DNA from 4 places in the Thalassospira sp. CA1 genome. Region 1 is predicted to be linked to each of the others. Evidence: predicted binding sites of a transcription regulator. Region 1 holds the regulator's gene; each other region holds the start of a gene.
What was found. Region 1 encodes PhoB, which activates phosphate uptake and scavenging genes when phosphate is short. Its sites were predicted from a motif close to TNTCATAAAACTGTCA; they were not measured.
Positions count from the first base shown of each region.

Region 2: a site for PhoB is predicted at 5,107-5,122, ahead of phnF (phosphonate metabolism transcriptional regulator PhnF). Genes of this name have one in related genera too.
Region 3: a site for PhoB is predicted at 2,939-2,954, ahead of AC5Q5A_RS07795 (diacylglycerol/lipid kinase family protein). Genes of this name have one in related genera too.
Region 4: a site for PhoB is predicted at 3,829-3,844, ahead of AC5Q5A_RS15355 (choice-of-anchor I family protein). Genes of this name have one in related genera too.

Region 1 covers NZ_JBZCIA010000001.1:638,615-646,386, forward strand. Annotated here, with positions in the region: gene AC5Q5A_RS02890 (PstS family phosphate ABC transporter substrate-binding protein) at 1-340, shown strand, start outside; gene pstC (phosphate ABC transporter permease subunit PstC) at 476-1,855, shown strand; gene pstA (phosphate ABC transporter permease PstA) at 1,848-3,197, shown strand; gene pstB (phosphate ABC transporter ATP-binding protein PstB) at 3,199-4,002, shown strand; gene phoU (phosphate signaling complex protein PhoU) at 4,024-4,746, shown strand; gene phoB (phosphate regulon transcriptional regulator PhoB) at 4,764-5,462, shown strand; gene AC5Q5A_RS02920 (cation:proton antiporter domain-containing protein) at 5,544-7,292, opposite strand; gene AC5Q5A_RS02925 (calcium/sodium antiporter) at 7,559-7,772, shown strand, end outside.
Region 2 covers NZ_JBZCIA010000015.1:41,592-49,363, reverse strand. Annotated here, with positions in the region: gene AC5Q5A_RS19195 (diguanylate cyclase domain-containing protein) at 1-1,097, opposite strand, end outside; gene pcaG (protocatechuate 3,4-dioxygenase subunit alpha) at 1,292-1,921, opposite strand; gene pcaH (protocatechuate 3,4-dioxygenase subunit beta) at 1,925-2,638, opposite strand; gene AC5Q5A_RS19180 (LysR family transcriptional regulator) at 2,743-3,723, shown strand; gene AC5Q5A_RS19175 (trimeric intracellular cation channel family protein) at 3,720-4,355, shown strand; gene phnF (phosphonate metabolism transcriptional regulator PhnF) at 4,383-5,096, opposite strand; gene phnG (phosphonate C-P lyase system protein PhnG) at 5,230-5,730, shown strand; gene phnH (phosphonate C-P lyase system protein PhnH) at 5,727-6,350, shown strand; gene AC5Q5A_RS19155 (carbon-phosphorus lyase complex subunit) at 6,353-7,486, shown strand; gene AC5Q5A_RS19150 (alpha-D-ribose 1-methylphosphonate 5-phosphate C-P-lyase PhnJ) at 7,491-7,772, shown strand, end outside.
Region 3 covers NZ_JBZCIA010000003.1:208,791-216,562, forward strand. Annotated here, with positions in the region: gene AC5Q5A_RS07790 (methyl-accepting chemotaxis protein) at 1-1,672, opposite strand, end outside; gene AC5Q5A_RS07795 (diacylglycerol/lipid kinase family protein) at 1,978-2,925, opposite strand; gene AC5Q5A_RS07800 (UDP-2,3-diacylglucosamine diphosphatase) at 3,144-4,061, shown strand; gene AC5Q5A_RS07805 (glycosyltransferase family 4 protein) at 4,058-5,200, shown strand; gene AC5Q5A_RS07810 (hypothetical protein) at 5,214-6,011, opposite strand; gene AC5Q5A_RS07815 (ABC transporter ATP-binding protein) at 6,187-7,772, shown strand, end outside.
Region 4 covers NZ_JBZCIA010000009.1:124,418-132,189, reverse strand. Annotated here, with positions in the region: gene AC5Q5A_RS15365 (sensor histidine kinase) at 1-1,253, opposite strand, end outside; gene AC5Q5A_RS15360 (response regulator) at 1,262-1,996, opposite strand; gene AC5Q5A_RS15355 (choice-of-anchor I family protein) at 2,159-3,754, opposite strand; gene AC5Q5A_RS15350 (NAD(P)/FAD-dependent oxidoreductase) at 3,949-4,995, shown strand; gene AC5Q5A_RS15345 (DUF2256 domain-containing protein) at 5,024-5,218, shown strand; gene AC5Q5A_RS15340 (DUF3253 domain-containing protein) at 5,215-5,502, shown strand; gene pgi (glucose-6-phosphate isomerase) at 5,509-7,158, opposite strand; gene AC5Q5A_RS15330 (PfkB family carbohydrate kinase) at 7,308-7,772, opposite strand, start outside.

The DNA.
Region 1 (7,772 bases):
GAAACTCGAAGCCAACCATGATGCACTCGGCATCTTCGGCTTCTCCTTCCTTGACCAGAACGGCGACAAGCTTCAGGGCTCGCTGATCGGTGGCGTTGCTCCGACCTTCGAAGCAATCTCTGCTGGTGACTATCCGGTTTCCCGTTCGCTCTTCTTCTACGTGAAGAACGCGCACGTTGGCACCATTCCGGGCATCAAGGAATATCTTGCTGAATTCACCGCTGACAAAGCTTGGGGTGAAGAAGGTTACCTTGCTGACCGTGGCCTGATCCCGATGGATGCCGCTGAGCGTGAAGCTGTTCGTAACGCTGCGATGAACCTTTCGCCGCTGAGCATGTAACGCGATCTTTCAACCGGTGGCAGCCTTTTCTGCCACCGGTTTCTTTATATCATTGCTTGATTTGTTTATTGTTTCTGTCCTATTGGCCTCACGAACTGATCTTTGCAGGCTCATCTGGCGAACGGATCTCAAATAATGTCCCTGTCTTTCCTGTTGCTCGCGGTTGCCGCACTTTGCGCGCTGTCCTTTTATTTTGGACGCCAGCGGGCTGTTGCCCTTTCTGGTGGCCGGCACAGCAATCTTCATTCCTTGCCGGTTCACTACGGGGCCTACACAGCAGCATGGTGCGGGCTTCCTGCGCTGGCGCTGCTTCTGATCTGGTACATCTTCCAGGGCTCGGTGATTGAAGCCCTGATCGTGTCGGACCTGCCGCAGGAAGTAGTTGGGGACTCCGGTCGTCTGTCGCTGGCGCTCAACAGCATTTCCCAGATCGCCGCCGGTGGCGGTGAACATCTCACCGTGTCGCCGGAAATTGTTGATGCCGGGCGCAGACTCGCCAATTTGCAAACCATCGCCAATGCGGCGCTGGTGGTTGTCATGCTGTCGGTTGCGCTTGTCGGTCTTGTCCTGTCCTATCGACGGATTGAAGCGGATATGCGCGCGCGCAACAATGTTGAACGCATCTCGCGCGCGATCATGATTGTCTGTTCGGCGATTGCGATCCTTTCAACGGTCGGCATCGTGTTTTCACTGATGTTCGAAACCCTGCATTTCTTTAGCAAGATCAACCCGCTCGACTTCCTGTTTGGTCTGGAATGGAGCCCGCAAACCGCGATCCGTGCCGATCAGGTGGCGTCCGAGGGGGCGTTTGGCATGATTCCGCTGTTTGTCGGTACCTTGCTGATTACGCTGATTGCCATGTGTGTGGCGGTGCCGGTCGGTTTGTTTTCGGCCATCTATATGGGTGAATATGCCGCGCCGAAATTCCGCGCCGTGGCCAAACCGGCCCTTGAAATTCTTGCGGGGGTTCCGACGGTTGTCTATGGCTTTTTTGCCGCCCTAACTGTCGCCCCGTTCCTGCGCGATAACGGTGCCATCCTTGGCCTTGATGTCAGTTCGGAAAGTGCGCTGGCAGCCGGACTTGTCATGGGGATCATGATCATCCCGTTTGTCTCTTCGCTGTCCGATGACGTGATGTCGCAGGTACCCAAATCGCTGCGTGACGGATCCTATGCACTGGGGGCCACAAAATCGGAAACCATCCGGCAGGTGATTTTCCCTGCCGCCCTTCCGGGCATCGTCGGTGCGGTTCTGTTGGCCGTTTCGCGTGCAATTGGTGAAACCATGATTGTTGTCATGGCCGCTGGTCTTGCCGCGAACATGACGGTGAACCCGCTGCAGGCTGTGACAACCGTTACCGTGCAGATCGTGACGCTTCTGGTCGGCGACCAGGAGTTCGACAGTGCAAAAACCCTCTCGGCCTTCGCGTTGGGGCTGGTTCTTTTCCTTGTCACCTTGGGCCTGAACGTATTTGCCCTTAAGGTTGTTCAGAAGTATCGCGAGAAATATGACTGATATGGCATCTCTTATGGAAGACAGAGCTGCGGCCAAGGTGATCTCGGACAATCTGCGCAAGCCGGTTGACTGGGACAGCCCGAAAATCTCCCGTAACATCAAAAAACGTTACGCCGCCGAACGCCGCTTTAAAATCTATGGTCTGATTGCGATTGGTATCGCGCTTCTGGCGCTCTGCACGCTGGCATTCTCAATCGGATCAAAAGGCTACAGCGCCTTTTACCAGACCTATGTCCAGCTCGAAGTGACCTTTGATCCGGCTGTGATCGATCCGGAACGGACCGGCGATCCCGACGTGATCGGGCGCGCGAACTTTGATGCTCTGATCAAACAGGCGCTGCGTGATCGGTTCCCGGATGTGACCTCGCGCAGTGACAAACGTGATCTCTATGGCATCGTTTCAGGCGGCGCATCTTATGATCTGCGCGAACGGGTTCTCGAAAATCCGAGCCTGATTGGCCAAACGCGCACCATTTGGCTGATTTCCGGTGATGATTTCGACATGCTCAACAAGGGCTATATCGATCCCACCGTTGACGAAGGTGACCGTCGCCTCAATGACAAGGAAGTCGCTTGGTATAACGAACTGGTGGCTGACGGTGCGGTGGAAAAACAGTTCCACACCCGCTTCTTTACCAGTGGCGATTCCCGCGAACCGGAACTTGCCGGTATCTGGGGCGCGGCTGTTGGCTCGTTCTATACCCTGCTTGTGACTTTGGCATTGTCCTTCCCGATTGGGGTTCTGGCGGCGATCTATCTCGAAGAATTCGCGCCCAAGAACCGCTTCACCCAGATTGTTGAAGTCAACATCAACAACCTGGCCGCAGTCCCGTCCATCGTGTTTGGTCTGCTGGGGCTTGAGGTCTATCTCAATGTCATGCATTTGCCGCGCTCGGCCCCGGTTGTCGGTGGTTTGACGCTGGCGCTGATGACTTTGCCGACGATCATCATCGCATCGCGTGCGGCGATCAAGGCGGTGCCGCCGTCGATCCGTCAGGCCGCCCTTGGCCTTGGTGCATCACCGGTTCAGACCGTCACCCACCATGTCTTGCCGCTCGCCATGCCGGGCATTCTGACCGGCACGATCATTGGTATGGCACAGGCATTGGGGGAAACTGCACCGCTTCTGATGATCGGGATGGTGGCCTTTATTGTTGATATCCCGGGCGGGGCGCTTGACCCGGCAACGGTTCTGCCGGTCCAGATCTATCTGTGGGCAGACAGCCCGGAACGTGCCTTTGTCGAGAAAACCTCGGCAGCGATTATGGTGTTGCTGGCCTTCCTTGTCCTGATGAATGGACTGGCTGTGTATCTGCGCAAAAAATTTGAACGGAAGTGGTAAAATGGCTGCTGTATCCCAGAGCGCAATGACGGCGGAGCCGTCGGTCGAAAAACCGAAAATGACCGCGCGCAAGCTCGATCTTTTCTATAGCGACAATCAGGCCCTCTATGAGGTCAACCTTGATATCCCCGAACAGCAGGTAACCGCACTGATTGGTCCGTCGGGCTGTGGTAAATCCACCTTCCTGCGCTGCCTGAACCGGATGAATGACACCATTGACGGTGTGACGATCAAAGGTGACGTTACCCTGGATGGTCGCGACATCTATGACAAGCGGATCGACGTGGTTCAGTTGCGCGCGCGCATCGGCATGGTGTTCCAGAAACCCAACCCGTTCCCGAAATCGATCTATGACAACGTGGCCTATGGCCCGCGCATTCATGGTCTGGTCAATTCGCGTGATGAGCTTGATGAAATCGTCATGACCTCGCTCGAACGTGCCGGTCTTCTGAAAGAAGTCAAAGATCGCCTGCAATCGCCGGCAACCGGTCTTTCCGGTGGTCAGCAGCAGCGCCTTTGCATTGCACGCGCGGTTGCCGTCAGCCCGGAAGTCATCCTGATGGATGAGCCGTGCTCGGCCCTTGATCCGATTGCGACCGCCAAGGTCGAGGAACTGATAGACGAGTTGCGTTCGAACTACACGATCGTGATCGTGACCCACTCCATGCAGCAGGCCGCCCGTGTGTCGCAGCGCACCGCGTTCTTCCACCTTGGAAGGCTGGTTGAAGTCGGTGAAACCGATCAGATCTTTACCAACCCGAAGGACGAACGCACCAAGGGTTACATTACCGGCCGCTTCGGTTAAGCGAGCCAGGAGTAGGCATAAATGGCTGATGAACATACCCATATCGTAAGTTCGTTCGACGAGGAACTCACCCGTCTGAACAACATCATTTCGCAAATGGGCGGGCTTGCCGAAAGCCAGCTTATTTCCTCGATCAGATCCATCGTCAAACGCGATTCCGAACTGGCCGAGAAAGTCATCCTGTCCGATCAGCGCATTGACGTGCTCGAACAGGAAGTCCAGGACTTTGCCGTCCGTCTTCTGGCCCTGCGTCAGCCGATGGCAGATGACCTGCGTCAGGTGGTGACGGCCCTTAAGCTGTCAAACGATCTTGAACGCATTGGTGATCTTGCCAAGAACATCGCCAAACGCGCGCAGGTGCTTAATCAGATCCCGCCGATCCGCCCGGTTCAGGCGATCCCGAACATGGCCAAACTGGCCCAGGAAATCATCAAGGATGTCCTGGATGCCTATATCGAAAGCGACGCCGAAAAGGCCCACCGGGTCTGGGAACGCGATCAGGAAGTCGACGATATGTACAATTCGCTGTTCCGCGAATTGCTGACCTACATGATGGAAGATCCGCGCAACATTACCGCATCGACCCATCTGTTGTTCATTGCCAAGAACATCGAACGTATCGGTGATCACGCAACCAATATCGCCGAAACGATCTATTACCGGATCAAGGGCGAAGACCTGCCGGGAATTGACCGGCCAAAAAACGACGCAGCGAACTTCGCTGTTGTCGAACCGAATGACTGACACGGGAGCATAGGAAGATGGACCCAACGGTTCTTATCGTCGAGGACGAGGCAGCAATCGTAACCATGTTGCGCTACAACCTCGAACGCGAGGGGATGCAGGTTGTCGAAGCCGGTGACGGTGACGAAGCGTTGAAAATTCTGGCTGAAACCCATGTCGATCTGGTTTTGCTCGACTGGATGTTGCCGGTAATGTCGGGGATCGAGGTCTGCCGTCAGATCCGCCGCAAGCCTGAAAGCCGCGATTTGCCGGTGATCATGGTGACTGCACGTGGCGAAGAGGGTGACCGCATCCGCGGTCTTGATACCGGCGCTGATGACTATGTCACCAAGCCGTTTGCCATTGGCGAGCTTCTGGCCCGTATCCGCGCACTTTTGCGCCGGTCCGGTCCGGCGCAACCACAAGGGCAGTTGATCTATTCCGACATCGAAATGGATCTCGCCGCCCACCGGGTCAGCCGCAATGGAAAATCGATCCATCTTGGCCCGACCGAGTTTCGTCTGCTGCGCTATTTCCTCGAACATCCGGGACGGGTTTTCTCGCGCGAACAGTTGCTTAACGCGGTTTGGGGCCCGAATATCTATGTCGAAACCCGCACCGTCGACGTTCATATCCGTCGCCTGCGCAAGGCGCTCAATGACGTCAAGGGCACCCGCGATATCATCCGCACTGTCCGTGCCGCGGGCTATGCACTGGACTCTGAAACCGCGGCCTAAGCCGGTTTAGAGCCCGATCCAATTAAAAAAACCCCCGTTGCAGGTTGCAGCGGGGGTTTTTGTTTTAAGGGCGTAACGTCTTCAGGTTTCTTTCTTCGCCGGTTTGTCTGCATTCTCCGACCCTGACGGTTTGCGCTGCGGGCGCGGCGCCAGTTCGTTCATCAAAAGCATGTCCGCACGGCGGAATTTGGCGATTTCGGCATCAATATCTTCCTGCGGCACATCGCACGCGGCCAAAACATGATCGGATAACCGCAACCCGGTTTCCAGAACTTCCGGGATGGCGGCATCCGCCCCGTGGCGCGACAGCGGCCCGATATGGGTGATGTCCTGCGCGCGGGCAAAGATCTTCAGATGCGGGTAATGCTGGCGCAAAAGGGCGACCGTCTTCTCGGTCGCATGCGGGTTCCCCATGGCAACAACCGCAATTTTTGCCTCATCGGTGTGTGCCGCCCGGAAAGTTTCCGGTCTGGACCCGTCGGCAAAGTAAACCGGAAGGCCTTCCGCCCGCCCGCGTGAAACCTGCTGTGCATCACTATCAAGCACCAGGAACGGAATATTGCGCGTCTTGAGCAACCGGGCCAGAACCCTGCCAACGCGGCCGCTTCCGATCACCAGAACATGCTGGTGAATGCCCTCGGACTCCTCGGCAATCTTGCCAAGCTGGTCTTCTTCCTTGGGATGAAGCTTTTCCTCGATCTTGTGACCAAGGCTGATCAGGGTCGGGGTCAGCGCCATCGAAATCGCCACCACCGGGATCAGCATGGCTGCCATTTCAAGCGGCACCGCGCCGTTCTGGGCGGCCAGGGCAAACATGACAAAGGCAAATTCACCGCCGGCGGCCAAGCTCATCGCCACCCGGATGGCAAGGCCGGTTTCAAACCGGATCGCGCGCGCCAGAACGAACAAAACCGCCGTCTTGATCACCAGCAACAGCACCAGCCACATGACGATGGTGCCAAATTCGTTATACACAACGTCGGCATCAACCGACATGCCCACCGACATAAAGAACAGCGACAGGAACACGCCGCGGAACGGTGAAATGTCGGCTTCGATCTGATGGCGGAACTCGGTTTCGGCCAGCATCACCCCGGCGATAAACGCCCCCAGCGCCATCGAAAGCCCGGAAACCTCGGTCAATGTGCTGGCGGCTAGCACAACAAACAGCGTGCCGATGGCAAACAGTTCCGGGTTCTTAAGCGACGCGATATAGCGAAACAGGCGCGGCAACACATAGCGCCCGACCAGTAACAACAACGCGACCGACCCAAAACCAAGCAGGATGCTCATCCACGGGCTGGTTTCCGTGCCAGCATCACCTGCCGCCTGCACCATGATCAGGAACGGACCAACCGCCACGTCCTGCAATAACAAAATGGCAAGGGCCGCACGGCCAAACCGGGTATTGAGCTGCTTGTCATCGGAAAGCTGTTTGAGGATGATCGCGGTCGATGAAAGCGCAAGCGCCCCTGCAATCACCAACGCCGTCGGCAGCGGGAATTCCATGACAACCAGAAGCCCCAGAAGGGCTGCCATCGACACCAGAATTTGCAAAACACCCAGACCGGCAAACCGCCCGCCAATCACGCGCAAACGATCACGCGAAAGCTCCAGCCCGATCATGAACAGCAGGAAAACCACGCCCAGTTCGGCAACCGTGGAAATGTCTTCGCGTTCGGAAATCAGGCCAAAGCCGAATGGCCCGATAAAGAACCCGCCAATCAGAAAGCCGATGATCGAATTCGCACGCAGCTTGTGCGCAATCGGCACCGCAATGATCGCGGCAGTCAGAATAAGAAACAGCTCAAACAGGACGCTGTGATGCATGGCGAAATTCGTTCCGGAAGGCGGTCAAATAATCAATGGGTATCAGGACCTAAATGCCTGAAAATAACGAGATTACAACGATAACGAAAATAACCCTGCCAGTCGTGGGTAAATTTGCGGCATTGGCGAAATTCACCGCCCAATCGCACTATAAAGTGCTGTGTCGATTGTCACCGCCTGATGACTTGCCATTCGCGCTGCCAAATGCCATCTTCCGCGGGCCCGACAACGGGCCGGTTTAATCGCTTTTGAAACGAGCAGATATTTTGGAACAGCTAATCCCCTATCTTCAGATCATCGCGGGTCTTGTATTGCTGACAGCAGGTGGTGAATTCATCGTAAGGGGGGCGGTTGGTCTTGCACTTTTGCTGGGCGTTTCCAAGGTGATCGTCGGTCTGACGATTGTCGCCGCCGGCACGTCAGCACCGGAATTTGTCGTCTCGCTCAATGCATCACTCAAAGGCACGGCCGATATCGCCA
Region 2 (7,772 bases), on a different contig from region 1:
AGTTTGGCCAGCAAGGCATTGAGGCTGTTTGACAAGATTTTGATTTCTCTTGCGCCATCAAAATCCGGAAGACGTTCAATCTCGCCACGTTTCATTGCCTCGATCGAAAGGGCCATCTTGCCGATCGGTCCGACAAAGAAACCAGCCCCCCACCATGCAATCACGCTGGAGATGATACTTAACGCCAACCCCCACGCCATGATGTCGCGGCGCAGGACATAAACCGGCTCAAGCGCCTCTTCGACGGGCTGACGCACCAGGATTGACCAGTTCAGACCGGCATAATCAAGGTGACCATCGGCCGGGGCATAGCCCGTCAGATACTCTGCGCCATCTGGCCAAGTGCTGATCTTCCATCCGATATTGCTGCGCTGTGCCTGCTGCAGAGCATCAAGTTCAAGCGATGATCCGACCATCGCCCCATCCGCACCCAAAAGAACTGTGCCATCGGCTGATACGACAAATATATCGACATCCCGATGGATCCCCTGCCCGGCAAAAAGGGTTTTGCGGACATTATCGGCCCATTCCCAGCTCAGGTGAGTGGCAAGTACACCGGTAAACTGATCGTTGTTGTTAAATAGCGGAACGGCAATATCGACAAACTGGATCGGCTCCCCGTTATAAAGCGGGAATTTTTCCGCCAGTAATTTCGCATCGTGAACATCACCGATGAACTGTCCATTCTTGCCATACTGAAACACCGGTCGCTGCGAAACATTGGCCCCGAGCAACAAGTCATTCGTCGACGCAACCACCGTCCCGTCGCGATCAAGCACACCTATCCAGGTAAAGATCGGAATTTCACGGCTTAGGCGATTGACGATACTCGAAATCTGTTGGGTATCTTCGAGCTCTTGCAGGACAGAGAGCGTGCTTAGGACCGAAACCTCGCCACGGTGGGTCCACATGATACGGTCAAGCTCATCAGCCATCTGACGGGCAATATCAGAAACACCCAGACCAATCTGCTTTTGCAGATCAGCACCGGATCGCTTTCCGATCACAAAGCTCATCAGTACCGTCAGGCCAACCAGCAGCAGCGCTGTTGCCAGAGCTACTTGCACGCGGATTCCGACCTGTAACAACTTGTTCAAGGCTGATCCTCTCACTCTCTATCACCGGGGTCTTCTTTTTGTTTTTGAAACCCTCGGCAGCGGTGGTTTTACCACACCGCTTTTATGAACGTGAATATAAGAATCAGCAGGCGGCTTTTTAAGTAGTTGATTGAACAAAAATACGGCAACCGCAAAAGGCGGTCGCCGCATTACCCCTAAAGTTTTACGCGCTGTTAGATGTCAAAAAACACGGTTTCGCCATCGCCCTGCAAGATGATATCAAACCGGTAGACTGGGATCGGTCCACTGTCATCACGGTCAGCAATCAGTGTCTTGCGACGGGTTTTCTGTTCAATCAGGTTCAGAACAGGATCAGCCGCATTCGCATCTTGTTCGTCGGCGAAATACATCCGGGTATTCAGCCCGATATTGATACCACGTGCCACGATCCAGAAGTTGATATGCGGCGCCATGTCTTTGCCATTGCGACCGGAAACCACGCCTGGCTTGATGGTTTCAAAGCGATAGACGGCGGTATCGAAATCCGTTCCCGTCCGGCCCCAGCCGCGGAAATCCTCATCGATCTTGCCAGAATTCTGACGATCAAGTTCATGGTTGTAGCGCCCGTCCGCATTGGCCTGCCAGATTTCCAGTAGCGCATCACGCAGTGGCGTTCCGGTACCGTCAATCACCCGCCCTTCGATGATGATCCGCTCCCCACGGGTGTTTTCATTGGCCAGAGCGTTGGTGAAGTTGTTTTCAAAAATGTCAAAACCGGCCTGATTGGGAATGAGCCCAATATGAACATACGGGCCCGCCGTCTGGGAGGCAGTTTCTTTGAGATAATCAAGGCTTTGCACCATGGATCAGTTTCCTTCCAGACGGTTTTCAAACAGGGTCGAACGGCGCCCGCGCAGGACGATGTTAAACTTGTAGGCAATGGTATCGAGCGGCACCGAGCCCTTGAGATCAATCGGCGCAATCAGGCGGTTGATCGCATCTTCGTCCGGGATGACATGCACAATCGGACATTCCTTGATCAGTGGATCGCCTTCGAAGTACATCTGGGTGATCAGGCGCTGGGCAAAGCCGGAACCGAATACCGAAAAATGGATATGGGCCGGACGCCAGCTGTTGACGTAGTTGCGCCATGGATACGGACCCGGCTTAATGGTGCGGAAAAAGTAGTAACCGTTTTCATCGGTCAGCGCACGGCCACAGCCGCCAAAGTTCGGATCTATCGGCGCAAGATAGGTATCTTTCTTGTGGCGATACCGTCCGCCGGCATTGGCCTGCCAGAATTCGACCAGCGTATTGGGCACCGGACGGTTGTTTTCATCCAGAACCCGCCCATGCACGATGATACGTTCGCCAATCGGATCGCCATCCTTGGCATAGTTGCGGATCAAATCGTTATCAAGCGGCCCCAGTTCGTTCTGACCGAAGACCGGACCGGTAATTTCCGACAAGGATCCTTGCAGTGACAACAGCGACTGGCGCGGGGAACGCGCAACCGATGTCTTGTAAATCGGGGTGTAGCCTGCTGGCTGCAGCGTTCTGTCACGCTGATAGAATTCCATGATTTTTCCTCCGCAGATGATGCTCCGGACTGTTGAATGTCCGCGTTAAAGGCATCCTGCGCGGCCAATTGCATAAAATAAATGCATCATTTATCATCTTATTCATGAGCAATTTTGATCATTTGGAACTGGACGGCCATGCGCTGCGTCTGTTTCTGGCCGTTCTTGAAGAAGGGTCGGTCACAGCTGCCGCCGAACGGCTTGGCGTGACGCAATCGGCGGTTAGCCATAACCTGACAAAATTACGACGGATCATGCGCGATCCGCTTTTCACCAAATCCGGGCGCGGGATCGTAGCGACCGCGCATGCACAAAACCTGGCCGAGCAAGCTCGGTTTCTTCTTGATCAAATGCAGGCCTTTGCCAGTGGTGCGCATTTCGAACCCGATGGCGCATCCATGAGCCTGACAATTGCCGCCAACGATCTGCAGCGTGATCTGTTGTTGCCAACGCTGTTTCGCAATCTGGAAGGCGCGCTTGCCAATATCCGGATGACGGTGGTGCCGTCCCTTCTGCCCGGACCGGCCTTGCTGCGCGAAAATCATTGCGACCTTCTGATTTCGCCGCGGCCACCCGAAGGTGTGGATATCGTGCAAAAGCGTCTTCTGACCGATCATTACATGGTGTTTTATGATCCGGACATACGCGACGCCCCGCAAAGCGATGACGATTATCTATCCGCGCGCCATATCACGGTGCGTTATGGCAATAATCGCACGCTTGAGTTTGACGACATGCTTGAAAATCAGGGTGTTGAACGCAACATCGTTTTGCGGGTACCGAATTTTACCGCCATTGCCGAATTCCTGCGCGGAAGCAATATGATCGCAACCTTGCCAAGCCTTCTCCAAAAACATGCGCTGCGTGATTTTGCCCGTGCGCCGATGCCGCTCGCAGGTCTAAAAAAGGGTACGCTTGATCTTCCTATTTTCATGTGTTGGCACCAACGCTATCAACATGATCCATCGCATCTCTGGTTACGTGAACAGCTTGAAGATGTTGCCGCAACCAGATTGCGCATGCCGATAGAACACCCCGTTTCGCAACCCACAGATCACGGGCAGGCCCCGCAAAGGACATCATGACGATTACTGAAATCATCTATTGGCTTGAACTGGCAGGGGTCGCCGTTTTTGCGATTACCGGCGCGCTTGAGGCATCCCGTCGTCAGATGGACATGGTCGGATTTGTCCTGATTGCGACCTTTACCGGCATCGGCGGCGGCACTGTGCGCGATGTCATTACCGGGGCAACACCGGTTTTCTGGATACGCGATACCACTTGGCTTGTGACCTGCATCGGGGCTGCCGTCATCACCTACTTCACCGCCCATATGGTTGAACGACGCTATGTTGCCTTGCTGTGGCTGGATGCGCTGGGACTGGCAATGTTCGGGGTCACCGGGGCGGCCATCGGCCTTAATCTGGGCGTGTCCCCGTTGGTGGCAATCGTTCTGGGCATGATCACGGCCACCTTTGGCGGGATGGTACGTGATGTTGTCTGTAACGAAATCCCGCTGATTCTGCGCCCGGAGATTTATATCACCTGTGCGCTGGTCGGTGCGGGGATCTATGTGATTGGTACAGCAATCCTTGATTTGCCACGCGGGCCGATTGCCGTGATTGCATTCTTTGCCGCATTCCTGATGCGGGCATGTGCGATCAAGTTTAAGCTAAGCTTCCCGGTCTACAGGGCCCGTCCGGGTCGGGAGTACTAAGACTGCACACCGGCTTTGCCCGTGCACCTACTCGACGATCAGTTGAACACGGTCGCTTGAAAAGGCGGTCACACCGTATTCAATTGGCGCACCAGCGGAATCGACATCGACACTTTCGGTCGAAATCACCGGTCGATTGCGTGCCTGCTTAAGCAGGTTGGCAACACGTGATGACGGAAGCGTTGCCGAAATGCGCGTGGTCTTTCGTGTGTAATCATCAATCCCGAACCGTTTGAAGGCCTCTGTAAGCGATTTGGTTCCGACAAATATCTCGACAATGCCGTCAAAGCGCGCGGCGGGAAGATAACTTGTCGCAACCGCAAGCGGGACACCGTCGGCCTCGGAGACTGAAAACAACTCGATCACCCGCGTGCCCGGTTTGACATCCAGGAACTGCGCGATGGTCGAATTTGCTTTAAGGACCTCGGACGAAATCAGGCGTTTGTCGGGCAAGCGATGGCGACCCGATACGATCTGCGAAAACCGGGTTTTCGAACCAAGTGGGTAGTCAAGGATCTGTTCCTGAACAAAAGCCCCGCGCCCCTGTTCGACACGGACAACATTGGAATCGACAAGTGCGGCCATGGCGCGGCGCACTGTATGGCGATTCACCCCAAAACGCCGGACCAATTCCATCTCGGTCGGCATCTTTTCGCCGGGCGTAAAAACGCCGTCAGAGATATCAGCCAGAAGCTGCTTTTCGATTTGCTTCCAAATAGATAGGCCCGGTTCCCAATCCATTGCATTCCCCGTTCACAAAACTTTCACCGCAAGACCTTTGCCTTTGGCTCCGGATCCGCTTATAACGTCAATAGGTATAGACGTCTAGACAAATTTTGAAGTTGTCGACATAAGTTGAAAAGGGATCAGTTTGATGACGGCGCACCCCGCCCCGAATGCCGGGACAGATCAAAACCGGAATGCAGACACCCCCAGCGATCCGCACATTGCCGCGCGCCAGAAATGGATGTCGGTTCTGGCCCGCACATCCCGCGCCCGCCTTGAAACCGAATGGTCGGAAAATCACAGCAGCGAAAGCTGGACACACCTGCGCGAACCGCAAATCGGCATGGTGATGGTACGCGGCCGCGCTGGTGGTGCCGGGCAGCGGTTTAACCTTGGTGAAATGACCGTGACGCGTTGTGCCGTCACGCTGTCAGACGGCACGGTCGGACATTCCTACGTCAAGGGACGCGATCGCATTCAGGCGCAATATGCCGCCCTGTTTGATGCGGTGATGCTGCGCGACGGATCGGCAAGCGATTTCATCGACACCCTGGCCGCCGAACAGGCCGCCGCAAAACGCGATCATGCGCGCAAGGTTGCCGCCACCAAAGTTGATTTCTTCACCCTTGTCCGCGGAGAAGACGAATGACGCCCCAACCCCAATCAACCCCCGCCCAGACAAGTGAATTGCTGCCCGGTTTTGACCATGAAGCATTTGATTCAAACGCTGTTTTCCGCGCCCTGTTGGATGCGATGTCGCGTCCGGGTCGCATTTATAATTTGCCGGTCAATATTTCCGCTCCCGATGGCCTGAACAAAGCAGCCACCGCAACGCTTCTTGCGATGGCAGATATGGATACCACAGTCTGGCTGTCACCAAACTGCGCGACCCAGACCGCAGGCGATCATTTGAAATTCCATTGCGGTTGCCCACTCAGCACGGATGTCAAACAGGCCGATTTTGCGATTGCGCGCATTTCCGATGATCTGTCCTTTGTTACCGATCTTGCCGTTGGAAATGCGGAATATCCGGATCAATCGGCAACCCTGATACTGATGGTCGATGAGATTTCAGATCGTCCGTCCATGACCCTTAAGGGCCCGGGCATCAAGGACACGCACAGCCTTGCGATCAAGGGGCTACCCGAAAGCTTCCACGCATGGCGGGCAGAGAACCATCACCTGTTTCCGTGCGGTGTTGATGTGATTTTCGCAAGCGAAACCCAGATCGCCGCCCTGTCACGCACCACCCGGATCGAGGTCAATTAATCATGTATGTTGCAGTAAAAGGTGGCGAACGCGCCATCAACAATGCGCACAAGCTTCTGGCCGAGCAGCGCCGGGGCGATACGGACATTGCCGAAATCGAAACTGATCAGATCGAACAGCAACTCTCGCTATCCGTCACCCGCGTCATGGCCGAAGGATCGCTTTATGATCGCGATCTGGCCGCCCTTGCCATCAAGCAGGCCCGTGGTGATCTGATCGAGGCGATCTTTTTGATGCGGGCCTATCGCACGACGCTGCCACGTTTTGCCTTTTCCAAGCCAATCAAAACCGCCGAAATGGACGTATCGCGCCGCATTTCGGCAACCTTCAAGGACCTGCCCGGCGGACAGATCCTGGGCCCGACCTTTGACTACACGCATCGCCTTCTGGATTTCACCCTGATGGCCAATGGCGAAGCACCGACCGAGGCGCCAAGCGGTGAAAATCCGATTGATGAGAACATGCCGCGCGTTTTGGATGACATCCTGAACTATGAAGGCCTTATTCAGGATGAACCGGTTCCGGTCGATGAAAACGCCCCGGTCGCCGACCTGACCCGAGAGCCGGTCAAGTTCCCGGCCGGAAGGGATCTGCGTTTGCAGAACCTGTCGCGCGGGGATGAGGGATTTGTCCTCGCACTCGGCTATTCCACCCAGCGCGGCTATGCCAATAGCCACGCCTTTGTCGGTGAAATCCGCTATGGCACCGTCTCGGTCGAGATCGAGCCCGAAGAACTCGGCTTTGCGATTGATATCGGTGACATCGAACTCACCGAGTGCGAGACGGTCAACAAGTTCAAGGGATCAAAAACCAAGCTGCCGCAATTCACACGTGGCTATGGGCTTGTGTTTGGTCAGAACGAGCGCAAGGCCATTTCGATGGCCCTGGTGGATCGCGCCATGCGCGCCAATGAAATGGGCGAACAGATCATGGGTCCGGCACAGGACAGCGAGTTTGTTATGGAACATAGCGACAATGTCCAGTCCACAGGCTTTGTCGAACATATCAAGCTGCCACACTATGTCGATTTCCAGGGCGAACTTGAACTGGTCCGCCGCATGCGCGCCGAGGTCGAAGAACGTCTGGCGAAAGCCGAAGCTGAGAATGGCACATCCCAACCCGAGGCCGCGGAGTAATCCCATGGAACAGACTGTCAAGAATCCCGCCGACGGGGCACCGGACTATAACTTTGCCTATCTTGATGAACAGACCAAACGCATGATCCGGCGCGCCCTGCTTAAGGCCGTTGCGATACCGGGGTATCAGGTGCCGTTTGCCGGGCGCGAAATGCCGATGCCTTATGGCTGGGGTACGGGCGGAGTTCAGGTAACAGCCGCCGTAATCGGGCCGAATGATACGCTGAAAGTCATTGACCAGGGGGCGGATGACACCACCAACGCGGTTTCCATCCGGCAATTCTTT
Region 3 (7,772 bases), on a different contig from region 1:
CGACTTGGGCGCGGATTTCTTCTGTTGCCTTGGCCGTTTGCGCCGAAAGGGTTTTGACTTCATTGGCGACAACCGCAAAACCTTTGCCCGCATCGCCCGCCCGCGAAGCTTCAATCGTCGCATTGAGCGCAAGCATATTGGTCTGGTCGGAAATATCGCTAATCAGTTTGAGTACATGATCGATATTGTTGGAAGCCTCGACCAGTTCCTTGATACCGCGCATGGTTTCGCGGGCCTGATCAACAGCCTTTTTGGCGATTTCATTTGAAAAGACAACCTGACGATTGATCTCCTCAATCGAACTGTTGAGCTCCTCTGTTGCCGAGGCAACGGAATCCACATTGCCACTTGCCTCTTCACTGGCCGAGGCAACGGCCGTCGTTTGCTCTGACGCCGAATTTGCGATCTGGGACATGCCGGTGGCAGTTGCCTGCAACTCGACGGCCGCGGCAGCGACCGCTTCGATAATGGTCCCGACACTTGTCGTAAAACTGTCCGCCGTCTGGTTCATGAACCGCCGCTGTTCTTCCTTGGACCGTTCTTCCTGCGCGCGGGCTTCGGCTTCGAGTTCATCATTGCGAATGGCATTGGTTTTGAACACCTGAACCGCCTGCGCCATCTGGCCGATTTCGTCCTTGCGGGTCTGTCCGGGAATTTCAACACCCAGATCATGATCAGCCAGCCTGCGCATGATGGTCGTAATCGCGGTGATCGGACGCGACAAACGATCCCCCATGAGCCAGGCCAGAACCATCCCAAGCACGGCACCGCCAATTGATGCGATCAGGATTTCCTTTTCTGCCAGAATGATTTCGGCGACGACCTTTTCAAAGATGGTGTGCTCTGCCACCGCCAGTTCCTGTTTCAGGGCCTCGGCATCGGCAATAATGCCCTCGGATGCTTCGCGCATGGTCCCGTGGACTGTTGCGACAATTTCCAGTTCGTCGGCACGCACCTTGTCGAAGACCTGACGATAATCGGCAAACAGTTCCTTGGCTTCCTTCAGAACACTGGAAAGTTCGCCAGACAATGGTTGATCACCAATGCTGCCCAGTGCGGTCTCAAGCTTGGCAAATTCGTCGGCCGACTTGGCGCCAAAGCTGTCATCCTGACGGCCAATCAGGATATTGGCATACAACCTTGCCAGAAGCGCATGCTCACGTGCCGCGACTGAGCGTTTGAGGAGTTCAAGATCGCCGGTATTCTGCGCATGGGCGACAAGCTTGTCGAGATCGGCAACGATCTTGATCCCGTCCGGCTCAAGGCGATCCAGGATCAGGGAATGGTATTCGTCGCTCAGGCTTTTGGCAGCTGTGAAGCTTTCAAGGTAGACATCAAGCTCATGCGCAATATGTTCGATGCGATTGCGATGTTCTTCGACCATGAATTGCGACTGCGCGTCTTGAAGCATCAGTTCAAGCTGCTTGGCATAGGTAAACACGGCGTTGGCATCTGCCGGATCAGCCGTATTGGCAAATTCACGCGCGTGATTGTTAAAGCGCAGGAACTGCGTCTCGATCTCGCTGATCAGCGCCGCTTCTTCGACATAATGGGCATATTCATCCACATCATGTGACACCGCAACAAAGGTGAAATACGCAAAGGCAAGTGCCGAAATGAGAATTGCCAGCACCGCGGCAAAACCAGCCAGAATTTTTGTTTTTATCTGCATGTCAGCCAACACACCTGAGTTGAGAACCAAAGCAGAGGACCCCGAAACCATCGTCAAACTCCTTGCAAGGCGAAGACAACCATCTACGCTCACCGATGCGATCTGGCGGAATTGTCTCGGTGCCCAATATCCTCAAACGGAGAGGGGGCACACACTTATCCCCCTTAAATTAAATTGGAAAAAAGAAGTTCAACTTCAAGGAGTCACTGACGTTTCATCACAGATGCGCCATAAAGCTCAGAAAGCCGGGCATATCAGCGAGACAACCCGACACACTGAGGAATGAAGTTTGGAAGCGATTTCTTTTAATCTGCAGCGATCCGAAGCAGATCAGGTGATGGGTGATCGGTCATTGAAGACAATGCGGCATAGGCCGGCGGCACCATCAATCGCACAGGATAGGGGGACAAGCTGATCTCGCACGGCAGCTTGCCGGCACTTTCCCCGTCAATCTGAAGCGGGGCCGGGCCGCAATGACTGGTGATCGTGATGCGTTCCGCCCGGACCACCGAAACGTCACTTTGGGCATGCAAACGATTAAGCGTCAGTGCCAGACCATAACGTGACAAGGCCCCGATTCCGTTGCCCGGCATCAGAACCACATCAAGGCTGTTGGCGGTCAGGCTGGCATCGGGCGATATGACAAATGCCCCGCCATAATGTTGCGCATGGGTTACAACCACGCCCGACACCCGATAATTTTCCCGACCGATACTGACTTCAAAATCACGATGGCGCGGGAAAAAGATGTTGCGAAGGCCTTCCAGAACATAGGCCCCCTTGCCAATCAGGCGTTTGAGCCGAAGCGAGACATTGGCGACCGTATCGGCATCGGCCCCCATGCCGACCATCAAAAAGAACGCCCGACCATTAACCAGTCCCGGACGCACCCAGACCCTGCCGGGATTATTGATATAGTCGGCAATCGCGCGGGCCCGGATTTCAAGCCCGACCTCGACCGCAAGCACATTAGCGGTTCCAAGCGGGATGATGCCAAGTGGCGGGACTTCGTGCCCGTCAATCTGGGCATCAAGCAATCCGTTTAATGCCTCGTTAAGCGACCCGTCGCCACCGGCAACAAATAAACGTTGATGGGCACGGACCTTGCGGGCCAGTTCGCGGGCGTGACCGGGATGGGTGGTTTGTAGCAACTCCACCTTGATGCCGGCATGTTGCAATATCTGGGATAAAAACCGCTGTTTATTGCCACCTGCACGTGGATTGAAGATGACAGTCACATCCGCATCGGTCATTTGGACCCACTTCCGAAATAAAAATGAAATAAATTTTTCACAGCACCTACCATATGAAATAAAACATGTAACAGTTGCTTTACAGAACTGCGAAATTTCTGTGAACGGGTTATATAATCCAACGATTTGTTTTAAACCGATACTGGCTTGGAACAGTATTCGGCAAGACAAACTGTCGAATTCCAGCCATCCTTTTGGCAGGATACGGAGGAGCGGCAATGACAGCGATGACGCTGCAACCGCATTACCGCACGGTCTGGATTTCAGACGTCCATCTGGGGACACGTGGATGTCAGGCAGACCTTCTATTGGATTTCCTCAATGAAGTGACGGCAGACACCTATTATCTGGTGGGTGACATTATTGACGGCTGGCGCCTCAAGAAAAGCTGGTACTGGCCGGAAAGTCATCATGCCGTGATCACGACAATCATGGAAAAGGCAAAGAATGGCGCCAAAGTCATCTTCGTCCCCGGGAACCATGATGAATTCGCCCGCGAGTTTGTCGATATGACTTTTGGCCATGTCGACGTTAAAATGAACGATATCCACGTCACCGCCGATGGCAAGCGCCTTTTGGTCATCCATGGCGATGAGTTTGACGGGGTCGTCAAATACGCCAAGTGGCTGGCCTACCTTGGTGACACCGCCTACAACCTTGCCATTACGCTCAACCGTTATTTCAACGGCGTTCGCCGCCGTCTTGGTTACGGGTACTGGTCGCTTTCAGCCTATCTTAAGAACCGGGTGAAAAACGCCGTTCAGTTCATCTGCAACTTTGAAAATGCCGTCGCCCACGAAGCCGCCAAACGCAAGGTGGATGGCGTGGTCTGTGGTCATATCCATCACGCCGAAAAACGCAAGATCGGCGATGTGCTCTATTGCAACGATGGTGACTGGGTTGAAAGCTGTACTGCCCTTGTCGAAGACAAAGAGGGCAAGCTTGAACTGCTGCACTGGGCCGAAATGCGCCAGATGGCAATGAGCCATTCAAGCCCCGGTCACGATGCGGCAAGCGCCCCGTCGCTTGGCCTTGGCAAATTGATTTCCATGTTTCGTATCGCCCATGAAGCGGGCAACTCTGCATCGGGCTCTTCGAAAAAGGGCAATGATGCACCGATTGGAAAGACTGCATGAAAATACTGATCGTAACCGATGCCTGGTATCCGCAGGTCAACGGTGTTGTCCGTACCCTTGAAACCGTACGGGGCGAGTTGGGCGAGATGGGACATGACGTTCATGTCATCTCGCCCGATCAGTTTAAAACCATCCCCTGCCCAACTTATCCGGAAATCCAGCTGGCGCTTTTTGCCAAACGCAAAATGGCCAAGATGATCGAGGCCCTTCATCCCGTCGCCATTCATATTTCAACCGAAGGCCCGCTGGGTCAGGCCGCACGGGCCTATTGCCTTAAGCGTGGCATTCCGTTTTCGACCGCCTATCACACGCGCTTCCCGGAATATATTCACGCCCGCTGGCGCCTGCCGCTTTCGATCCTTTATCGCGGCATGAAGCATTTCCACGGCAAATCGCAATCCGTCATGGTCGCGACCGAAACCCTGCGTCAGGAACTGTCCGACTGGGGCTTCAACAACCTGCAAATCTGGTCACGCGGTGTGGATCTGGACCTGTTCCGCCCCCGCCCGGAAGCCAGTTTTGGCGATTTCCCAAAACCGCACTGGCTGTTTGTCGGCCGGGTTGCGGTGGAAAAGAATATCGGCCATTTCCTGGATCTCGACCTGCCGGGCACGAAATTCGTTGTCGGCGATGGCCCGCAGCTAAATGAGCTCAAGGGCAAATATCCCAACGCACAGTTTCTTGGTAAAAAAATCGGTGAAGAACTGGCAACGGCCTTTGCCGCCGCCGACGTCTTTGTCTTCCCCAGCAAGACCGATACGTTCGGCCTTGTGATCCTTGAAGCGCTGGCGTCGGGGACCCCGGTTGCGGTTTTCCCGGTTCAGGGACCAGCCGATATCGTGCGTGGCACCAGGGCCGGCGCCATCGATGCCGACCTGCGCGAAGCCGCCTTGGCGGCGTTGGAACTTAAAAGTGACGATGCCCGCGCGTTGGCCGAACAATATAGCTGGCGCAACTCGGCCAACCAGTTCCTGCACAATCTGGCACCGTTTTCCGGTGGATTTGATGGTGTCGAGGCAACCCGCATTTCACTGGATGACGCGGCTAATACCAGCGCAGCAAAGTCAGCGGTCGCAAAACCGGATCACGCGCCTGAAACCGTGGCAGGCAAGGCACCTGTTGGGCAACCAGCCCAATAGGCCGCACGCCTAATCAGCGATACAGGCTTTTGCGCAAGGTGCGGTATGCCCAAAGACCGTTGAGCGCATCCGTACCCAGCCAGCGACGGAACGGGCGCAGCATCAGATAGACCGGGCGCAATAGCCTGATCACCTTACGCAGCGGCACCAATTGCGGTGCGGTTGCACCAGCGGCCTCAACATAGGCCTGCCATCCGGCACGCAGCAATTCCGGGCGTTTTTTAAACTCACGCTGGATGGAAAAAACAAACAGCAAGATGTCGCGCGCCTGGGCATCAATTACCGGCATGCGGGCGTTCGGATCTTCTTCGAAATCGATAAAGCCGATCTGATGATCTTCGCGCAGCGTCATGTTGCGAAGCAACGGCGCACCATGCGCGACCCCTTCGCCATGCAATCTTGCCAGGGCCGCACCGGCGTCAACAACATGGCGACGGATGGCATCATCATTGCCCTTGTCGACATCATCTTCGATGCAGGTTTTAAGGATGCGCCCATTATCGCCGATGGCAATCCAGTTTTCACCGACGTCAATCAGATCAGGGACCAACACACCAAGGGCGGCAAGCTTGCGCAACGTCGTGGCCTCGCTTTCAAGGCCCTTTTGCCCGCCGGGCGATACGGTCGGGCGCAACAATGGAATACCCGTAATGTTGGCCGCAAAGCGCTGAACGCTGTGCCAGACTTTATGTTTGGCCGGAACTGCCTGTTTGACCCAAATGCGCCGGTTATCCCAGCGCAGCGGGAAAACCCGTGCACCGACACCCTGGGCCACGGTGCGTTCGACAAGTGCGTGGAGTTGCTCGTTCATTTATTTGTCTTATATGTCGCAGTTGGCAATCTGCTGTTATGCAGACCATTTTTGTGTCCGTTAAAGCGTCTCAGCAGCTTGCCGCCCTTGTCCGAGCGTGCTAGCAACAGCGCGAGTATTTTACTTTTATGATGCCGTATCCATAACGATAGTATCAATTCGATACAATCTGGAAATGGCGAAGAAGGCCGGGATCAAATCATTGCCAAAGAATTCGTTGGATCATACTGCAGAACACTGGGGTACCTGGCCGCTGGTCAAGCGTATCGTGCGAGATGCGGTTGCCCCCTATCTTGGCAAAATACTGCTTGCGCTTCTCTGCATGGCGCTAATGGCAGGGGCGACCGGACTTTATGCGCTTTTGATGGATCCGATCATCAATGATGTTTTCATCAACAAGAAGGAAAACATGCTGGTGCCCGTCGGGGCGGCGGTTCTTGGATCCTTTGCTCTCAAAGGCTTTGCCAACTATGGGCAGACAGTTTTGATGAGCTATGTCGGCGGGCGTATTCTGGCCGATCTGCAAAACAGCCTCTATGAGCACGTCATTCGCCTTGATATCGGCTTTTTCCACAGCACGAATACCGGCAAGCTGATCACGCGCTTTACCAACGACATCACTGCGATGCGCGCAGCAGTTTCAAACTCGCTGACTGGTTTTGGCAAAGACCTTCTGACCGCTGTCGTCCTTGTCGGCGTGATGTTCTACAAGGACTGGTTGCTGGCAATCATCGCCTTTACCGTATTTCCCGCTGCGATCTATCCGATTGCACGACTGGGTAAACGCATGCGCAAGGTGTCTGCAAACACCCAGCAACAGATTGGCGAATTCGCCACCTTGCTTGAACAAACCTTCCAGGGCATTCGCCACGTGAAGGCATATGGCATGGAGCCCTATGAATGTTCACGCATGGGCAAGCTGGTTGAAACCGTCTTCAAACTGAGCTTCAAGGCCTCGACGGTTAGCGCGCGTTCGTCCCCCATCATGGAAACACTTGGTGGTGCAGCAATCACCGCGATCATCATCTATGGCGGCAACCGCGTGATCGACGGGGCAAGTGACCCCGGAAGCTTCTTTGCCTTTATCACAGCCTTGCTTCTGGCCTATGAGCCGGTCAAACGTTTGGCCAATATCAACATCACCTTGCAGCAAGGCCTTGCTGCATCCCAGCGCGTCTTTACGGTTCTTGATATTGAACCTGAAATCAAGGACGCACCGGATGCCAAGGAGCTCGCGGTTTCGGGCGGCAACATCAACTTCAAAAACGTTGCCTTTGCCTATACCCCTGAAATCACAGCACTCCGCGAGATTGATCTTGATATCAAGGCGGGCGAAACCGTGGCCCTTGTTGGCCCGTCGGGCGCGGGCAAATCGACCATCCTCAACCTGATCCCGCGTTTCTATGACATTGATCAGGGTGCGATTACCATTGATGGTCAGGATATCCGCAATGTGACGCTTGAAAGCCTGCGCAAGGCAACCGCGCTTGTCAGTCAGGAAATCACCCTGTTTGACGATACGGTGCGTGCCAACATCGCCTATGGTCGCGCCGGCGCATCGGATGCCGAGATCGAACAGGCCGCACGTCAGGCCGCCGCCCACGACTTTATCGGACAGCTTCAACATGGCTATGACACGATTGTCGGCGAACATGGGGTGAAGCTGTCAGGTGGCCAGCGTCAGCGTATTGCGATTGCGCGCGCCATGCTGAAAAACGCGCCGATCCTGCTGCTTGATGAGGCGACCTCGGCCCTTGATAC
Region 4 (7,772 bases), on a different contig from region 1:
TCGAGGCTGACATTGGCGCGATGGCCGTATTTCAGGGCATTTTCAATCAGGTTGGTAAAGGCACGCTTTAACGTACCCGGACGGCAAGACAACCGGATGCTGCGCTTGCCCTCAAAGGAATGGGCATCATCATTGCCGCCGAACACCGTATGGACCGAGCTGAACTGCAAGGGTTGTGGCCCGGCAAAGCTTACGGGGCGGCCAAGATCGGCGTAATCGTCACATATGGCCTCTAGCACGGAAATGAAATCAACCGTGCGCTCTTCTTCCTTGGCGATCCAGTCACCGAGGAAATCAAGCGCGTCATTGAGAAGACTGTCCATTTCATCAAGATCACGCAAAACGGTTTCACGCAGTTCATCATTTTCAATGAATTCGGCGCGCAGCCTTAACCGCGTGCTGGGTGTGCGCAAATCGTGCGAAATGGCGGCCAGCATCCGGGTGCGATCGCCCAGCATCCGTGAAATGCGTTCGCGCAAATCGTTATAGGCCGCGGCCATTGATCGCGCCTCGGTCGGTCCGCGTTCCTCCACCGGTGGGCCGCTGACATCATCGGCGTGATCAATGATCGCACGTGTCAGGCGCTTGAACGGGCCTGCCAACAAATCGGCAAGCCCGGCAAACACGACAAGAACCGCCGCCACCCCCATCAGGAACATCAGAAACACCAGCGACGGGGACGAATAATTCGCCCACAGCTCGTTATGGTGCACCAGAATGCGCTTGCCCGACGGCATCATGATTTCCACCTGTGCCTCAAGCCCCAGACGGGCAATTTCACGCGACAATTCGGCAAAGAACAGGCTGGGATTTTCGGTGGCCTCGATGGTGGCGCGCTGTTCGGCACTCAACCGACCGCGTTCGAAATGCACCTTGACCGAAGTCGGCCAGCCGGTATTGGCCAGACGGACCGGCATGGCGATATGCTGTGCGGGTCTGGAAAACAGCAACAAGGTCCCGACATCATCGGATGGCAGGATGCGCATTGTCATGCCATCGCGCGCAGCAATATCGATGATATTTTCTTCAAATTCCGGGTTTTCGGCAATCCGTACCAGTTCGCGAATGGTAAAGCCCAGCGTATAGGCCCGGCCAATGCGCTCATCCCGCTCGATCACGTAATAGGATGCCATGGCGCTAAGGGCTGCAATGATCAGTCCGCCCAGCATCATCAAAAGAAAGATACGCCCGCCCAGCGTGCGCGGCTTGTAGCGGCGCATATAGTTGCTGAATTTTGCGAACATATCGGCCATGGGTCGGCCTAAATCGTTTGGGTGTCGGCGCAGAACTGATAGCCGATGCCGCGCACTGTCTTGATCAGTTTCGGGTTCTTGGCATCTTTTTCGATCTTGCGGCGCAGGCGGCTGATCTGGATATCGATGCTGCGATCAAACGGAAGCGAGCTTTGCCCGCGTACAATATCAACAAGCTGTTCACGCGAAAGCGCCCGTTTGTTGTTCTTGACCAGAGCCAGAAGCAACGAAAACTCGCCCGTCGACAGGTGCACGGCGACATTATCGGCGTCGCGCAATTCGCGTGACCCGATATCAAGCGTCCAGTCGCCAAAAATGATCTTGTGCGCCGGGGCGACTTCGTTATCAGACGGCCCAACCGCCCCGGTTTCAAAGCGCCGGAACACAGCACGGATACGGGCCAGCAATTCACGCGGGTTAAACGGCTTGGTCAGGTAATCATCCGCACCAAGTTCAAGGCCAAGAATACGGTCAGTATCCTCGCCCACCGCGGTCAGCATGACAATCGGCACCTTGGATGTCCGTCGAACATCCCGGCACAGCGCAAAGCCGTCCTCGCCCGGCAACATGATATCAAGAATCACCAGATCGATTTTCCAGTCGCGCAGCGCACGATGCATTTCATTGCCGTCGGACACGGTGGTAATGCGAAAACCGTGTTGCAACAGGAACTTCTTCAAAAGCTTCTGGATTTCCTGGTCGTCATCAACGACCAGAATATGTGGTTCACGTCGCGTCGTCAGTGTCCCGAACTCCCCTGATATTCATCGGCCATGTCCCCGACCGCGGCGGGAGTTTAGTCGATATCGCCACCGGTTTGAACCGTTTTCCATCTGGCGTTTAAAAAGGAAAAAGCCGGGCAATGCCCGGCTTCCCCATATCCAACAATCAAGGCTGTAATCGGGTTACTTCAGGTCATAAACCTTGGTGCTACCAGATACTTCCGATGCCACCACCAGCATTGCATTGCCGGTCGGGCTGTCCTTGGCATCAACAAACTGCAGGCCTTCGGGGGCCAGTTCACCGGCAGTATCATTTTCCGGATTGCCGGAGAAACGACGATCACTGTGATAGGTGACGAATTGCGGGTTGGTCGGGTTGGTCAGATCATAGATCATGAAGCCCCCCTGACGTTCCAGCCCGATAAAGGCATAGGGCGTGCCGTTAACATAACCACTTGCAATGCCTTCTGGCTCCGGGCCCTTGTCATCGGAGCGGTTGTCACGGCTGTAGTTTTCAGTATCCGAGGAATTGAAAACGTTGGGATAGTTCGCCGCCAATATCTGCTCAAACGCATCACCACTGTCAAAGACCATTTCACCGTCTGCATCCAGCACCGAGAACGACCGTGCGCCATAGCTATAGATGACATCGAAATCACCATCGCCATCAACGTCACCCTGCGCGGTTGTGGTCTTCAAACGACCAAGATTTTCATCCTTTTGCAGGGTGCTTGCCGTCGGGAAGGCCACCGGATCAAGGGTCAGTTTGCCAACGCGGGTTTCTTCGCTGTAACCGTCATAGTCGCGTGAATCGCCTTCGTTGGCGATCAGGACCCATTCCTTGCCATCAATATTGATCGCATCGATGGTGTCAGGCATGAACATGCCCATCACCGGCCAAGTGCGGATATTGATCTTGCCGTCCTTGTCGCTGGCATCGAATGCATGGACCGAATGATCTTTAAAGCCAAGACCGGCGACGTTTTTGACTGTTGCGGTTTCGATATCGATAATCGCAACCGCGTTGTTTTCCTGCAGCGACACATAGGCGGTTTTGCTGTCCTTGGAGACGGCGATATATTCCGGCTCCACGTCCTGTGCCACGCTTGAAGCACCCGGATTGGACGTCCGCATACCATGGGGCAGCTTGCCATCATTCAGGAACTTGAAATCAATCGTGCGGACGTCATCATCGGACAAGTTTTCTGCACCACCGGCCATGGAAATGATCGAAACACTACCTTCCGGATCATTGGTGAATGCGTCATTGGGTTCGCCTTCGTTTGCGACCAGAACATATTTCCCATCCGGGGAAAACTTGATCATGTCGGGCAATGCGCCAACGGTGACCGCTGAAATGAACCCGCCATCAGTGTCAAAGAAAACGGCCTGACCCGGTGCCTGCTTATCGATGTTTTCGACGGCCACTGCGACAACGCCATTTTTGATTGCAACACTGTTGGCACCCTTGCCCCAGGTGGAAAGATCAATCGCAGCGATCTTGGTCAGTTCGGACGGATCGGACATATCAAGAATATCGACCACCTTGTCCGCGCCATTGACGACAAAGATGCGCTTTGAAACCGGATCAAATGCCGGAATTTCCGCCGCACTTTCATCTAGCATCCCGGTACGATATTCGCCCATCGGCACAATCGTGATCGGATGCGCACCCGCATTCATGACGTCACCCGCCATCTTGGTTTGGTTGGGTGCCGTGCCTGCACAGGCTGTCAGAAGCAACGAAACAGCGGCTGTCGCCATCAATGAAGAACGCATGTTTTCCCCTTGGAATAACCGTAATCAAAGCAGGCAGACTGCGTGTTTGTTGTAACGGTTTCATGACCCGGTCGTGACAGTTTCATAAATTTCTTATCGGTGGGACTGCTCCAATCCCGGTCTGGTTTCGTATCGAAAATATAACTTGAAACAATCCGTCGGGACTTGCCCCGCGACCCAGACAGGAGCCACACATGCCACGGATGTCAAACGTGAATATTGCGATCATTGGTGCCGGAATGGCGGGCCTAAAGGCGGCCAGCACGCTGCACCGCATTGGCATGAACGTAACGGTTTTTGAAAAAAGCCGCGGCCTTGGCGGGCGTCTGGCGTCACGGCGCACCGACTTTGGTCATTTCAATCATGGTGCGCAATATGTGACGGCGCGTGATCCCGGCTTTAATGCGTTTTTGCAAGAAGCAACCGAGTTTAACGCGGCCCAGAACTGGTCACCCAACCTGCATCGCGGCACGCCCGCCCCGGCGCAATCGGGTGCTGCACTTTCACCGATCGCGCGCCATGTCGGCAATCTTGCCGAAGAGCCCTGGTATCAGGGCGCACCACAGATGAACAAACTGATCCGCCCACTGGTCGACACATTCCCGATCCAGAAACAACACCGCATTGTCGGCATCGAGCCATCCGGCCCGCGCAGTTTTATGCTCCATGATGATCTGGACGGGACTTACGGCCCGTTTGACGGTGTGATCGTCACCGCGCCTGCCCCGCAAACTGCCGATCTTTTGCGCCCGCTTGCCCCGCGCTATGCCCCGATTGACGAGGTTGTCATGGCGCCGTGCTGGGCAGTGATGGCCGCCTTTGAAAGCCCACTTCCGACCGGCTTTGACGCGATGCTGTATCCCAGTCCCGAAATCAGCTGGGCCGCGCGCAGCAGCCAGAACGATGACATGTTCCACCGTCGCACACCCGATCCGTGGGTCCTGCATGCCAGCCCGGAATGGTCACGTCACCATCTTGAGGAAGACAAGGACCGCGTGATTGAAAAGCTGTTGGCCGCCCTTCGTGATGTCAGCGGTGTGAAACTGCCAGAACTTCATTCGGTGCAAGCCCATCGTTGGCGCTATGCGCGGACTGAATTGCCGCTTGGCAAAAGTCACCTTAACGGCATGAACGGCCGGGTGATTGCCGCAGGGGACTGGTGCCTTGGCGCACGGGTCGAGGCGGCCTGGCGCAGTGGCAGATCGGCGGCACATGCCATGGTCGAAGCCCTGATCGGATAATCGGTAAACGTGATCCGAACACAGTATCATGCCGAAAAATGCCAATGGACATCGCCACAGCAAATCAGACCTGCCGCAAAAAACCTGTGTGACATGCGCGCGCCCGTTTAACTGGCGGCGCAAATGGAAGGATTGCTGGGACGAGGTTCAATATTGCTCTGACCGGTGCCGACGCCAACGAAAGCAGCCTGCAAAAACGAACATGCAGGACCAGTTATCATGATGTTTGACCGAAAAGACGAAGATCAACCAACCTATGCCATCCTGCGCCAGCGCGTGATTGATCTGGCAACACAGCGCGGGCCCGACAAAACGATATGCCCGTCCGAGGTTGCCAAAACCTTTGGCTCCTACTGGCGGGATTTGATGCCGCGCGTGCATCAGGTCGCAGAACAACTATGTGCCGAACGCAAACTGACATTTGAAAAGGGCGGCATCAGCCATGGCCCAAACCGCCCTTCAGGTAACTATCGATTGCGCATCGTCGCTGATGATCAGGACGACTAAGCCAGCTTATGAGCCACGCAATGCATGCAGCCGTTTGATCAGGCCTGCGGTCGATGCATCACGCGTACCGGCATCTTCCTTGCCCTCGACCATCGGAAGCAGTTCCTTGGCAAGCTGCTTGCCAAGTTCAACCCCCCACTGGTCATAGGAATTGACGTTCCAGATGATGCCCTGAACAAAGATTTTATGTTCATACATCGCGACCAGTCGGCCAAGGGTGAAGGGATCCAGTTGCTTATAGAGGATCATGGTGCTGGGCTTGTTACCATCAAACACCTTTTGCGGTGCGAGCACATCAATCTCGGCCGGTGATAGGTCACTACCAGAAAGCTCTTTGCGGACTTCGACCTCGGTCTTGCCGCGCATCAACGCCTCGGCCTGTGCAAGGCAGTTCGACACCAGCTTGTCATGATGGTTGGCCAACGGATGCAGCGCATTGGCAGCCATAATAAAATCAACCGGGATCAGCTCCGTGCCCTGATGGATCAGCTGATAAAACGCATGCTGGCCGTTGGTGCCCGGTTCGCCCCAGATGATCGGGCCGGTTTCATAGGCAATCGGTTTGCCATCACGGGTCACAGACTTGCCGTTACTTTCCATATCGGCCTGCTGCAGATAGGCCGGCAGGCGCGACAGGTGCTGATCATAGGGCAGGATGGCCTGACTGGAAGCCCCAAGCACATTGCGATACCACACCCCGATCAGACCAAGGATCATTGGAATGTTGGTTTCAATCGGGGCAGTTTTGAAATGGTTGTCCATTGACTGCGCACCACGCAGCAATTCTTCGAACTTGTCATACCCAACAGCCAGAATGATCGGCAGACCGATTGCCGACCACAGGCTATAGCGCCCGCCAACCCAGTCCCAGAAACCGAATGCATTGTCGGTATCAATGCCAAATGCCGCGACCTTATCAAGGGCGGTTGAGACGGCAACGAAATGCTTGGCAACGGCGGCCTCGTCTTTGAGCATCCCGACAAGCCAGTCACGCGCGGAATAGGCGTTGGTGAGCGTTTCGTCGGTGGTGAAGGTTTTGGACGCGATGATGAAAAGCGTCGTTTCCGCATCAAGGAATTTCAGCGTATCGACAATATGCGCGCCATCAACGTTGGAGACGAAATGGCAGCGAATGCCATCGATTTGATATGGACGGAGCGCCTCGTTGACCATGACCGGGCCAAGGTCGGAGCCCCCAATACCGATATTAACCACATCGGTGATTTTCTTGCCGGTATGGCCTTTCCATTCGCCGGAATGGACGCGCGCCGCGAAGTCCTTCAAACGGGCAAGCACTTCCTTGACCGCCGGCATCACGTCTTCGCCGTCAACCTCGACCGGGCCACCATCAAGATTGCGCAGCGCCGTATGCTGGACCGCTCGGTTTTCGGTGACATTGATCCGATCACCATTAAACATCCGGTCGCGCCAACCTTCGACATTAGCCGCCTTGGCAAGCTCAACCAGAGCCGCCATCACATCATCGGTGATCAGGTTTTTGGAGTAATCAACAAACAGGTCATTGAGGGCCGCACTGTATCGTTCGAAGCGTGCAGGATCGTTGGCAAAGGCCTGACGCAGATTGAGCTTTTCGGAAACTTCCGCGCCCAGTTGATCGAGTTTATCCCAGCTTGCGGTCATTTTATCAGCAGACATACCACCCTCGGCCCATTCAAATTTATTCATAACAATACGGTGCTATCGCCAACAGGCTAACACGCGTTTCAAACCATGTGTGGGACAGTTTGCAGCTCGCGGCGGCAAGATTATGGCCGCCGCGTGATTTTTCATTTACGCCTGTGATCTTATCGGTTCGACAGAAAGTCTTCGACTTCTTTTTCCGTCGGCAATGCGTTGATGGCACCACGCTTGGTTGCCGTGATCGCGCCGACCGCATTGGCAAAGCGGCACGCGGCTGCAAGCTTGTCTTCGGACCCCAGAAGCTCCGGGTCCTTCAGCAGGCGCGACAGGAAGCCTGCCGTGCAGCCATCCCCTGCCCCGGTCGCATCAACCGCCGTGATTTCAAAGGACGGCACAAAACCATCAAACGCCGGTGTGATGTAACGTGATCCCTTGGGACCGTAAGTCACAATCATCGCACGCCACTGATCACACCACAGATCCTTGATGCCTTCTTCAAGGTCATCCTTGCCGGAAACAAAAGTGATTTCCTCGTCCGACATCTTGACGACATCGGCCTGACTGATCGCCAAACGCAGGATTTCACGTGCCTTTTCCGCACTCGGCCACAGCGGCAGGCGCAGGTTCGG